2 regions of the Streptomyces inhibens genome follow, and region 2 is predicted to be linked to the other one. Evidence: riboswitches for the same ligand, from Rfam matches in the RefSeq annotation. Region 2 holds a riboswitch; the other holds the start of a gene.

Region 1 (5,296 bases), 630 kb from region 2:
AGGCCGTAGGTGTGGCGGGCGCCGACCATCTCCAAAGTGCGGCCGGCCGCGCCGAGGGCGACCGGGAGCTTGCCGCCCTCGGCCATCGAGGTGGAGGCGTCCATCAGGATCAGCAGCCGGCTGGACCTCTGTGCCTTGTCGTAGCCGTCCAGCACCCGGGCGACCTGGCCCGCGCCGGCCCGGAAGGGGGTGACGGCGGCGTCGGGATCGACGCCTGCGCGGCTGCTCCGCAGCGGGGAGCCCGGTGCCGGCGCGGGCACCTCGCCGTCGTTGCCGGGCACGCCGCGGTAGCCCTGCTCGGTAAGGGTGCGCCGGCCGCCCGCCGGGTCGCGGAGCCAGTCGGCGAACCGGTTGACCGCGGCCTGCCGTGGGGCGGCGTCCGCGGCGCCGCGCCAGTCGACCCGGATCAGCGGATGGTCGAGCGCCGGGACGTTCTTGGGGTAGTAGGCGGCGTACCGGTCACCGGGGGCGAGCGCGGCGTCCAGGGCCGGGCAACTGCCGATGGCGTGGCCGAGGTTGAAGTCGGCGAGGGACTTCTCGGAGACCAGCGGCGCCGAGCGGGCGCCCTGGCCGGTGCCGGGGCGGGCCGGGTTGCCCCGGTCCGCGCCGGGTCGCAGCGAGCACAGCAGCTCGGTACTGCCCGCGTACTGGCTGCCCGGGGCGGAGAGCCGCTGTTCGGCGCCCTCGGCGAGGGTGGGGTCGGGGGTGCCCGACGAGCCGATGTGGGAGCCGTCGTTGGCGAGATAGAGGCCGATGGTGTGCAGCAGTCCGGTGCCGGACAGCACCGGGCTCGGCCGCAGGAGTTTGAGGTCGCGGTGTGCGCTGTCGGTGCCGGTGAGCAGGTCCTGCCAGGAGACATCGACCTGTTCGACGTCGTCCAGCCGCTTGTTCGCCGGGATGCCGACGACGAGCGGGCTGTAGGCGACCGGGCCGGTGTTGTGCAGGGTCGCCGGGGAGCCGTGGGCGGGCATACCGCGGCGGGCCTCCTCGTAGTCGGCGGTGGATTCGGGGATCCACAGGTCGGGCTGTGGTCCCGGCCGGTAGAGGGGGTCGGTGCCCTTGCCGTCCGACGTGCCCTGGCCGGTGCCCTTGGCCTCGCCCTGCCAGCGGTCGGCGGCGGCGAAGCCCTGGTCGATCTGGTCCTTGGCGGCGGAGTAGACGGTGATCTGGGTGCGCCGGCAGCCGCCGGGGAGGTCGCTCTCGCCGTGCAGCGGGCGGGTGTTGAGGTCGGACATCTCGTAGTCGAAGGCCGCCTGGCGCAGGGCGGGTTCGGCCTCGGGGGCGGTGAGCAGCCGCAGTTCGAGGGCGGGCGGGCAGGCCGGAAGGGGGCGCAGTACGTGCAGTGCGGTCAGCCCGGCGGCGGCCAGCGCGAGCACGGTGCACAGGGCGAGCAGGAGTTTGAGGCGGCGCCGGATGTGCTGGTTGAACCAGCGGCGTAAGCGGATCCGCGGCGGGGTCGGCGGCCGGACCTCGGGGGTGGCGAAGGACAGGATGACGTCATCGACGGTGTTCTGCTTCGCCGAGCGGGGCTGCCATACGTCGCCCATCGGCGTTTGCGCGTCGGCGAGCCGTTCGCGCAGTGCCCGTACGAGGTCCTCGAAGGTGACAAAGCGCTTGCCGGGTATGCCGCGTTCGAGGATCTGCACCAGGGCGCGGGTGAAGAGGGTGCCGCCTGCCGGTTCCTCGCCGCTGAAGATACGGCGGTTGGGCTGGGCGGCCATCAGCAGCGACATGGGCTTGCCGAGGGAGTGGAAGGCCCCGTCGGCGTTGCCCGAGTAGCAGCACTCCAGGACGATCACGATGCGCTCGGCCCGGGCGTTGTCGAGGCAGGAGAGCACCATGTCCTGCCAGGAGACGGTGGTGTGGCTCTGCTGGGGCACCGAGGTGCCGACCATCAGCTGCAGATTCCCGCCGTCGCTGCCGATCCAGCCGTGGCCGGAGAAGTGCACCAGCAGCAGACCGCGCGCCTCGTCGGCGGCGGTCTTGAGCGCCTGTCCCACCTCCCAGGGCTCCCTGGGGCGGCAGAGGGTGACCTCGTCGGCGGTGAACAGGTCGGTGCCGGTCAGTGCGCGGGCGAGCTCCTCGGCGTTGTCCTCGACCGCGGGCAGGCCGGTCAGCGTCTCGTAGTCGTGCACACAGACCAGCAGCGCCCGGTTGCGTTTTCCCCGTGCGTCGTATTCGGACATCCGGTTCAGTCCTCGCGGGTGCTGCCGCTCTCCTGTGCCGGGCTGCCAGGATCGGGGTGTTCGGGGCCGGCGTCGCCGACCGCGCTCAGCTCGCCGTCGGTGCCTACGGAGACGGCGGGCGCCTCGCCCGCGGCGCGCTCCTCCCTGCGCCGCCGCAGCCACTCCCGTAGCGCGATGGTCATCCCCTTGGTGAGCTCGGCGGCGACCGCGCCCACGATCACCAGGATCAGATCGTCGACGCCCACGGCCATATCGCCCAGATCGGGCCCGTCCGCGGTGTGGTCCCGCTCGTCGGCGGGATGCGGGCGCTGCTCCCAGCCGTGTTCCTGCCGGTTCAGCCAGGGCTCGCGCTCCAGCCACGCCCTGAGGTCGTCGATGTCCTGCTGCGGATTGTTCGTTCCCGTGATCCTGATCCGGATCTCATGACGATCGGCGCTCTCCGGCATCCCCCAGCCCCCTTCCGGCGGCCCCATCGCCGCCGTGCACCAGATAGTGACGTGGGATCAGGTGCGCAGGCAACCGTCCGTGACGCGACAGCCACCCTGTGGCGTGCACCACAGCGCCTGCCACAGGGCAGCGTCGCAGGTCAAGAGTGAGTTGACGGGCATTCGCGGAGCGTGGTGGACTGCCGGAGCCAATCGGCGACAGATGAGGAAGTCCGGTGAGAATCCGGCGCGGTCCCGCCACTGTCACCGGGGAGCGTTCCTCCGACGAAGGCCACGGCTCGTGCTCGTACGGGCTGGAAGGCCGGGGGAAGCGCCGATCCGGGAGCCAGGAGACTCTTGTCGCCGTCACGTCGAGCCAGGGCGCGGACCCTGAGTGAGGACATACCGCCATGCCCGGCCGCCGTTCGAGAGCTCCACTCCCCGCTGCCGCAGGGCCCCTTCGAGGCCTGACGGCGGTCTGATCCGATGCGCGGCGAACACGCGGGATATGCGTGCGGCGCGGCCCTCGGCTTTCTCGGCGACCTGATCGCGGCGGATCCTCGGCGCGGCCATCCGGTGGCCGCGTTCGGCCGGGCCGCGGGTGCCGTCGAGCGCCGGCTGTGGCGCGATCACCGCGGGTACGGGGCGGCCCATGCCGTGCTGTGCGCGGGTGGGGCGGCCGCCGGTGCCGCGCTGCTTCAGCGTGCCGTACGGGGCAGCGCACCGTCCCTCCTCCGTAATGGCGCACAGGTGGCGCTGACCGCGGCGACGGTCTGGGCCGTGCTGGGCGGTACCTCGCTCGGCCGGGAGGCGCGGGCCATCGGCGGTGCGCTGACCGTGGGCGATCCGGACCTGGCGCGGGAGCGGCTGCCGCATCTGTGCGGGCGCGATCCGCAGGCGCTGGACGGGCCGCAGATGGCCCGCGCGGTGGTGGAATCGGTCGCCGAGAACACCTCGGACGCGGTGGTGGGCGCCCTGGTGTGGGGCGCACTCGGCGGGGTGCCGGGCCTGGTGGCGTTCCGGGCGGTGAACACGCTGGACGCGATGGTGGGTCACAAGTCGCCGCGCTACCGGCGGTTCGGCTGGGCCTCGGCCCGGCTCGACGATCTCGCCGGCTGGCCCGGCTCCCGGCTGACCGCCGCACTGACCGTGCTCGCGGGCCCCGACCGGCGCGGCGCGCTGCGGGCCTGGCGGGCGGACGGCGGGGCGCACCCGAGCCCCAACGCGGGCCCGGTGGAGGCGTCGTTCGCGGGCGCGCTGGGCGTACGACTGGGCGGCACGCTGGCGTACGGCGGGCGGGTGGAGCACCGTCCGGTGCTCAACGGCGGGGCGCCGCCGGTCGGCGTGCCCGATATCGAGCGGGCGGTACGGCTCTCGCGCCGGGTGAGCGTCATGGCGCTGGCGGCGACGGTGGCGGGACGGCTGGCGGCCGGCGCGCTGCGACACGGCACTGGAAACGGGAGGAAGCCCCGATGAACGGGCGGTTCGAGTCGGCCGGCGGAGCCGTCGGCGGTGGCCTGTTGGTGGCCGGTACGACGTCCGATGCCGGCAAGAGCGTGGTGACGGCGGGCATCTGCCGCTGGCTGGTCCGGCAGGGCATCCGCGTGGCGCCCTTCAAGGCGCAGAACATGTCGCTCAATTCGTTCGTGACGCGGGAGGGCGCGGAGATCGGGCGGGCGCAGGCGATGCAGGCCGCCGCCGCCCGGGTCGAGCCGACCGCGCTGATGAACCCCGTGCTGCTCAAGCCGGGCAGCGACCGCAGCAGCCAGGTGGTGCTGCTGGGCAAGCCGGTGGGTGAGCTCAGTGCCCGTGGGTACTTCGGGGGGTCCGGGGGGTCGTCCCCCGGGAAGACGCAGTATGCGGGGCACCGGGAGCAGTTGCTGGGGACGGTGACCGACTGCCTGGCCGAGCTGCGGCGGACGCACGACGCGGTGATCTGCGAGGGCGCCGGCAGCCCCGCCGAGATCAATCTGCGGCGTACCGACATCGTGAACATGGGTATCGCCCGGGCCGCCCGGATCCCGGTCGTCGTGGTCGGCGACATCGACCGCGGCGGGGTGTTCGCCTCCTTCTTCGGCACCACCGCGCTGCTGTCGCGGGAGGACCAGGCGCTGGTCGCGGGCTATCTCGTCAACAAGTTCCGGGGCGATGTGACGCTGCTGGAGCCGGGGCTGGAGATGCTGCGCGGCCTGACGGGCCGGCCGACGCTGGGCGTACTGCCCTTCGCGCACGGCCTCGGCATCGACGAGGAGGACGGCCTGCGGGTGTCCCTGCGCGGCGCGGTGCGCGAGAGCGTGGTGGAGCCGCCGCACGGCGCGGACGTCCTGCGGGTGGCGGTCTGTGCCGTACCGCTGATGTCGAACTTCACGGATGTGGACGCGCTGGCCGCCGAACCGGGCGTGGTGGTGCGGTTCGTGGACCGGGCCGAGGAACTGGCCGACGCGGACCTGGTGGTGCTGCCGGGCACCCGGGGCACGGTCCGGGCGCTCGCGTGGCTGCGTGAGCGCGGCCTGGCGGACGCGATCGCCCGGCGGGCCGCCGAGGGCCGCCCGGTGCTGGGCATCTGCGGCGGCTTCCAGATGCTGGGCGAGCGCATCGAGGACGAGGTCGAGTCGAAGGCGGGCACGGTCGAGGGGCTGGGGCTGCTGCCGGTACGGGTGCGGTTCGCGGTCGAGAAGACCCTGG
Region 2 (5,296 bases):
AGGCGACCAGCGGACCGACCTCGGTGGCCGGATCCAGCGGGTCGCCGACGGCCAGTGCGCCCGCCGCCGCGGTGAACCGCTCGGCGATCTCGTCGTAGCGGCTGCGCGGCGCGAGGATCCGGGTCTGGGCCACACAGGCCTGGCCGTTGATCATCCAGGCGAACGGCACGATGCCGGCCACCGCCGCGTCCAGATCCGCGTCCGGCAGGATCACCGCGGCGGACTTGCCGCCCAGCTCCAGCGTGACCCGGCTGAGGTTGCGGGACGCGACCTCCATGACCCGCTTGCCCGCCGCCACCGAGCCGGTGAACGACACCTTGTCCACGCCCGGGTGCCCGACCAGGTACTCGCTCACCTCGCGGTCGGCCGGCAGGATCGACAGCACGCCCTTCGGCAGTCCGGCCTCGGTCGCGATCTCCGCGAGGAGGTAGGCGTCCAACGGGGTCTCCGGCGAGACCTTCAGCACCACCGAGCAGCCGGCCAGCAGGGCCGGCGCGAGCTTGGCGGCGGCGGTGAACTGCGGGACGTTCCAGGGCACCACGGCCGCGACCACCCCGACCGGCTCGCGCCGCACCAGCAGCGGCCCCAGCACCCCGGCCCGGCGCTCCTCGAAGGTGAAGTCACGCGCCACCGTGAGCGCGGAGTCCCACACCAGCATCGCGGCCAGCGACTGCACCATGACGCCCGAGGTGAACGGGGTGCCGTTCTCGGAGCTGATGACCCTGGCGATCTCCTCGCTGCGCGCCGCGAAGGCGTCCTTGATACGGGTCACCACCGCGATCCGGTCCGCCAACGGGGCGTTCGCCCACACCCCGGACTCGAAGGACGTACGGGCCGCGGCCACCGCGCGGTCGACATCGGCCCGGGAGGCGTGCGGGACGCGGCCGATGACCTGCTCGGTGTGCGGGGAGACGACCTCGATCGTGTCCCGGCCGGCCGGATCGACCAACTCTCCGCCTATGTAGAGCTTTCCGTGCTCGACGAGGTCGCTCATCGCTGCCGCCTCCTGCGGGTTGGCCGCCTGTCCGACGTGTGCTCCCTGACTGTCTGACGCTGCGTCAGAATTCTCACTGCATCAGGAACTGATACCAGTTCTAGTTGAAGGAGTCCACGACGGCAGCAGAATCCCAACTCCCCGGAGAGGAAGGGCCACTTCAGGCCGTATTGAAACCAGTTCTAGTTATAGTGAGGGGGCGGGGACCAGGTGTATGCCACACCGAGAGGGGAACGGGATGACGACGCAGGTGACCGACCACCGGGGCGGGGTATGGAGCATCGCCGTCCCCATCCCGGACAACCCGCTCGGCCACACCCTCGTCCACCTCCTGGAGACCGACCGCGGACCGGTGCTCATCGACACCGGCTGGGACGACCCGGACTCCTGGGACACCCTCGTCGCCGGCGTCGCCGCCTGCGGCTTCACCCTCACCGACATCCACGGCGTCCTGATCACCCACCATCACCCCGACCACCACGGTCTCTCCGCCAAGGTCCGGGAGGCGTCCGGCGCCTGGATCGCGATGCACGCCGCGGACACCGCGGTGGTCCGCCGCACCCGCGAGGCCGAACCGGGCCGGTGGCTCGACTACCTGATCGCCAAGCTCACGACGGCGGGCGCACCGGACGACCATCTGGCGCCGCTGCGGGAGGCGCGCGCCAAAGGGAGCGGCCGCAAGCTGCCCGGCCGACGGGCGGCGCTGCCGGACCGCGAGATCGACCCCGGCGAGCTGCTCGATCTGCCCGGACGCCGGGTACGCGCCATCTGGACGCCGGGACACACTCCGGGACACGTCTGCCTGCACCTGGAGGAGGACCACCCCTCGGGGCTGCCCCAGGGGTTCGGCCGGCTGTTCTCCGGCGACCACCTCCTGCCCGGCATCACCCCGCACATCGGCCTCTACGAGGACCCGGACGACGATGGGGGTCCCCCCTGCTCATGGGGGTCCCCCCGCTCGGGCGAAGCCGAGAGTGGGCGAAGAGTTGAGAGCTTGGGGGAAGGCACCGACCCCCTCGGCGACTACCTCGACTCCCTCGAACGCATCGGCCGACTCGCCCCCGCCGAGGTGCTGCCCGCCCACCAGCACGCCTTCACCGACGCCGAAGGGCGCGTACGCGAGCTCATCACCCACCACGAGGACCGGCTCTCCGGCCTGCGCACACTGCTCCGCGAACCCCGCACCCCCTGGCAGCTCGCGGTGGCCATGGAGTGGAACCGCCCCTGGGAGCAGATCCCCTACGGGTCCCGCAACATCGCCGTCTCGGAGGCCGAGGCACATCTGCGCCGGCTGGTGAAGCAGGGGTATGTGGAGATGGTGACGGGTTCGGATCCGGTGAGGTATCAGGCGGTGTGATCGCGGGATGGCCGCGCGTGGTGGCTGCTGTGGCCCGACGGTGTACGGCTGCCGGGCGTGCGCGTACCGCCCTCGCCGAACGGGCAGGCGGCCCGGTCGGGCTGTGCGCCTACCGCCCTCGCCGCCGGTCTCCGCACGGACCGGCCCGCTCCGGCCGCCGATCTCCGCACGGACGCCCCACCGCCGATCTCCGCACGGACCGGCCCGCCCCCGGTTCGTACGTGCGAGCCAGGGCCGGCCGGGCGCCGGTTAGGGTGTGCGGGACAACTTCATCCGTATCCGATCGGGGGAAGCCGGTGTAAATCCGGCGCTGACCCGCAACCGTGAGGACGGCCCGTCCGCGCACCGCGACCCGCGCGGCACACACGGCCGTACGAGCCGGAGCACCCGATGGGACACGACCAAGGCTCCCGCCACCGGAACCGCCTGCCCGCGCGGACGGCCGGTGCGCGGCACCGTCGAGGTATACGGAGCTGAGCCCGGTGCCACCGCGCCCGATCGGAGGATCGGTGTGCGGGTGGCCGGCCGAGCGTGGCTGCGTAGCACCGCCGCGACCCGACCCGAGAGGCACCAGACCCGATGGCCCCCATGGCTTCCATGGCTCACCAGGCCCCTTTGACGCATTCCGTCGCCTTCCTGGCGCGCCGTGCCGCCACGGCGCTGGCGGCCGCGGTGGTGCTGGGCGCGGCCGCTGCCCCCGCCGCGTTCGCCGACACCCCGTCCCCCAAGAAGCTGCCCGAGGGGCTGTACGGCACCAAGGAGCCGCAGTACGACGGTGTCTGGCGGCAGTCGCTCGCGCTGCTGGCCCAGGACACGGTGGGCGTACGGCCCGCGGCGTCGGCCGTGAACTGGCTGGTCGGGCAGCAGTGCGCCGACGGCTCCTTCACCGCCTACCGCGCCGAGCCGGGCAAGGCCTGTGACGCCAAGACGATGCGGGACACCAACCAGACGGCGGCCGCGGTGCAGGCGCTGGCCGCACTCGGCGGGCACGGTGACTCCGTGAAGAAGGCCGTGAACTGGCTGAAGTCGGTACAGAACGACGACGGCGGCTGGAGCTCGATGGCCGGCTCGCCCAGCGACGCCAACTCCACCTCCGTGGTCATCGGCGCTCTTGCGGCGGCGGGCGAGAAGCCGGAGTCCGTGACGTCGAAGAAGGGCGGCAAGACCCCCTACGAGGGGCTGCTCACCTTCCAGCTGGGCTGCCATGCGAAGGAGGGTGAGCGCGGCGCGTTCACCTTCCAGCTCAAGGGCGCGGCCCCGAACGCCGATGCCACCGCGGCCGCCGCCACCGGCGCACTGGGCAAGGGCTTTGTCGTCGAGCCCGCCGGCAAGGGAGCGGATCGGCCGGTCAAGCCGCTGAGCTGCAAGGACGGTAAGCCCGCCGGCACCGGGCCGGCGCAGGCCGCGGAGGGCGGCGCCGCCTACCTCGTCGCGCAGCTCGACAAGAACGGACAGCATCTGCTCTCCGCGATGCCGGGCGCGGAGAAGCAGCCGGACGTCGGCAACACCGCCGACGCCGTGGTGGCGCTGGCGGCCGGCGGGCACGGCGCCGCCGCGCAGAAGCCGCTGAAGTGGCTGGAGAAGAACTCGGCGGACTGGGCCAAGCAGAGCGGCCCGGCCGCGTACGCCCAGCTGGTGCTGACCGCGCACGCCACCGGCACCGACCCGCGTTCCTTCGGCGGCACCGATCTGGTGGCCGCGCTCAACGCCACCGGCCCCAAGCCGGCCGGCAGCGCCGCACCGTCCACCGCACCGGACAAGAACGCCAAGGACTCCGACGACAACGGCGGCGGCATCGGTGTGTGGTGGGTGGTCGCCGTCGGGCTCGCCATCGGCGCCGGCATCGGCTTCCTGATGAGCGGCCGTAAGAAGAAGAACGAGCTCTGATGCGGCGTACCAGGATCGCCGGCGCGCTGCTGCTGGCCGGCACGGTCACCGGTCTGGCCGCCGGGCCCGCCCAGGCGCAGGAGTACCGCTACTGGTCCTTCTGGGACGGCAAGGGCGGGACCGGCGACGGCGGCGGGACCGGCGGCAAGGGCGGCAAGGGCGGCTCCTGGGCGTACGCCACCGAGGGGCCGGCCACCATGCGGCCGGCCGACGGCGCGGTCGAGGGCTTCCGCTTCACCGTCAGCGCCGACTCCGCGGCGGCCGGCAAGCCACGTGCGGCCGCCGACTTCGAGGCGATCTGCCGCGATACGCCCGCCAAGGACGGCCGCAAGCGGATCGGCATCGTCATCGACTTCGGCACCGCCGCGGACGCGCCCGGCGACGAACGGCCGCCGGCGGCTCGGACGGAGTGCGCCCAGGTGGCCGAGGACGCCTCGGCGGGCGAGGCGCTGGCCGCGGTCGCCCGCCCGCTGCGCTACGACTCCAACGCGCTGCTGTGCGCCATCGCCGGCTACCCGAAGTCGGGGTGCGCGGAGCAGGTGAGCGGGTCGAAGGAGGCCGGTTCGACGGAGGCCGGTTCGAAGGGGACCGGATCGTCCGCGTCGTCGTCTTCGGGGACGGCGGCGGACGGTCACGGCGGTGACGCCGCAGGCAGCGGGGACAACGGCAGTGGTGGCAACGACGACGGCGGCCCGTCCGCCGGGCTGCTCGGCGGTATCGCGGCCGTCATCGCACTGGGCGCGGCGGCCGTCTGGCAGGCCCGCCGCCGGCGCGGATGAGCGCCCCGCAGGCGACCCGTAGCACCGCGCTGCACGCCGGCGCCTGGTGGCTGTGGGCGCTCGGACTGGCCACCGCGGCCTCCCGCACCACCAACCCCCTGCTGCTGGGGCTGCTGGTGGGGGTGGCCGGCTATGTCGTCGCGGCCCGCCGTACGGATGCGCCGTGGGCCCGCTCGTACGGCGCGTTCGTCAAGCTCGGCCTGGTCGTGATCACCATCCGGCTGGTCTTCGCCTTCGTCCTCGGCTCGCCGATCCCCGGCACGCACACCCTCGTCACCC

Evidence for each region. Region 2 has a riboswitch for cobalamin ahead of KI385_RS14645 (SCO2321 family membrane protein). Riboswitches for the same ligand answer to the same signal wherever they lie in the genome.
Region 1: another riboswitch for cobalamin. It lies ahead of KI385_RS11855 (cobalamin biosynthesis protein); the one in region 2 lies ahead of KI385_RS14645 (SCO2321 family membrane protein).

What each region holds. Positions count from the first base shown of each region.
Region 1 covers NZ_CP084681.1:2,541,707-2,547,002, forward strand. The annotation lists gene KI385_RS11845 (caspase family protein) at 1-2,186, opposite strand, end outside; gene KI385_RS11850 (hypothetical protein) at 2,192-2,632, opposite strand; cobalamin riboswitch at 2,837-2,968, shown strand; gene KI385_RS11855 (cobalamin biosynthesis protein) at 3,098-4,087, shown strand; gene KI385_RS11860 (cobyric acid synthase) at 4,084-5,296, shown strand, end outside.
Region 2 covers NZ_CP084681.1:3,170,670-3,175,965, forward strand. The annotation lists gene KI385_RS14635 (aldehyde dehydrogenase) at 1-994, opposite strand, end outside; gene KI385_RS14640 (Strvi_7410 family MBL fold metallo-hydrolase) at 1,233-2,351, shown strand; cobalamin riboswitch at 2,581-2,707, shown strand; gene KI385_RS14645 (SCO2321 family membrane protein) at 2,931-4,238, shown strand; gene KI385_RS14650 (SCO2322 family protein) at 4,238-5,017, shown strand; gene KI385_RS14655 (energy-coupling factor transporter transmembrane component T) at 5,014-5,296, shown strand, end outside.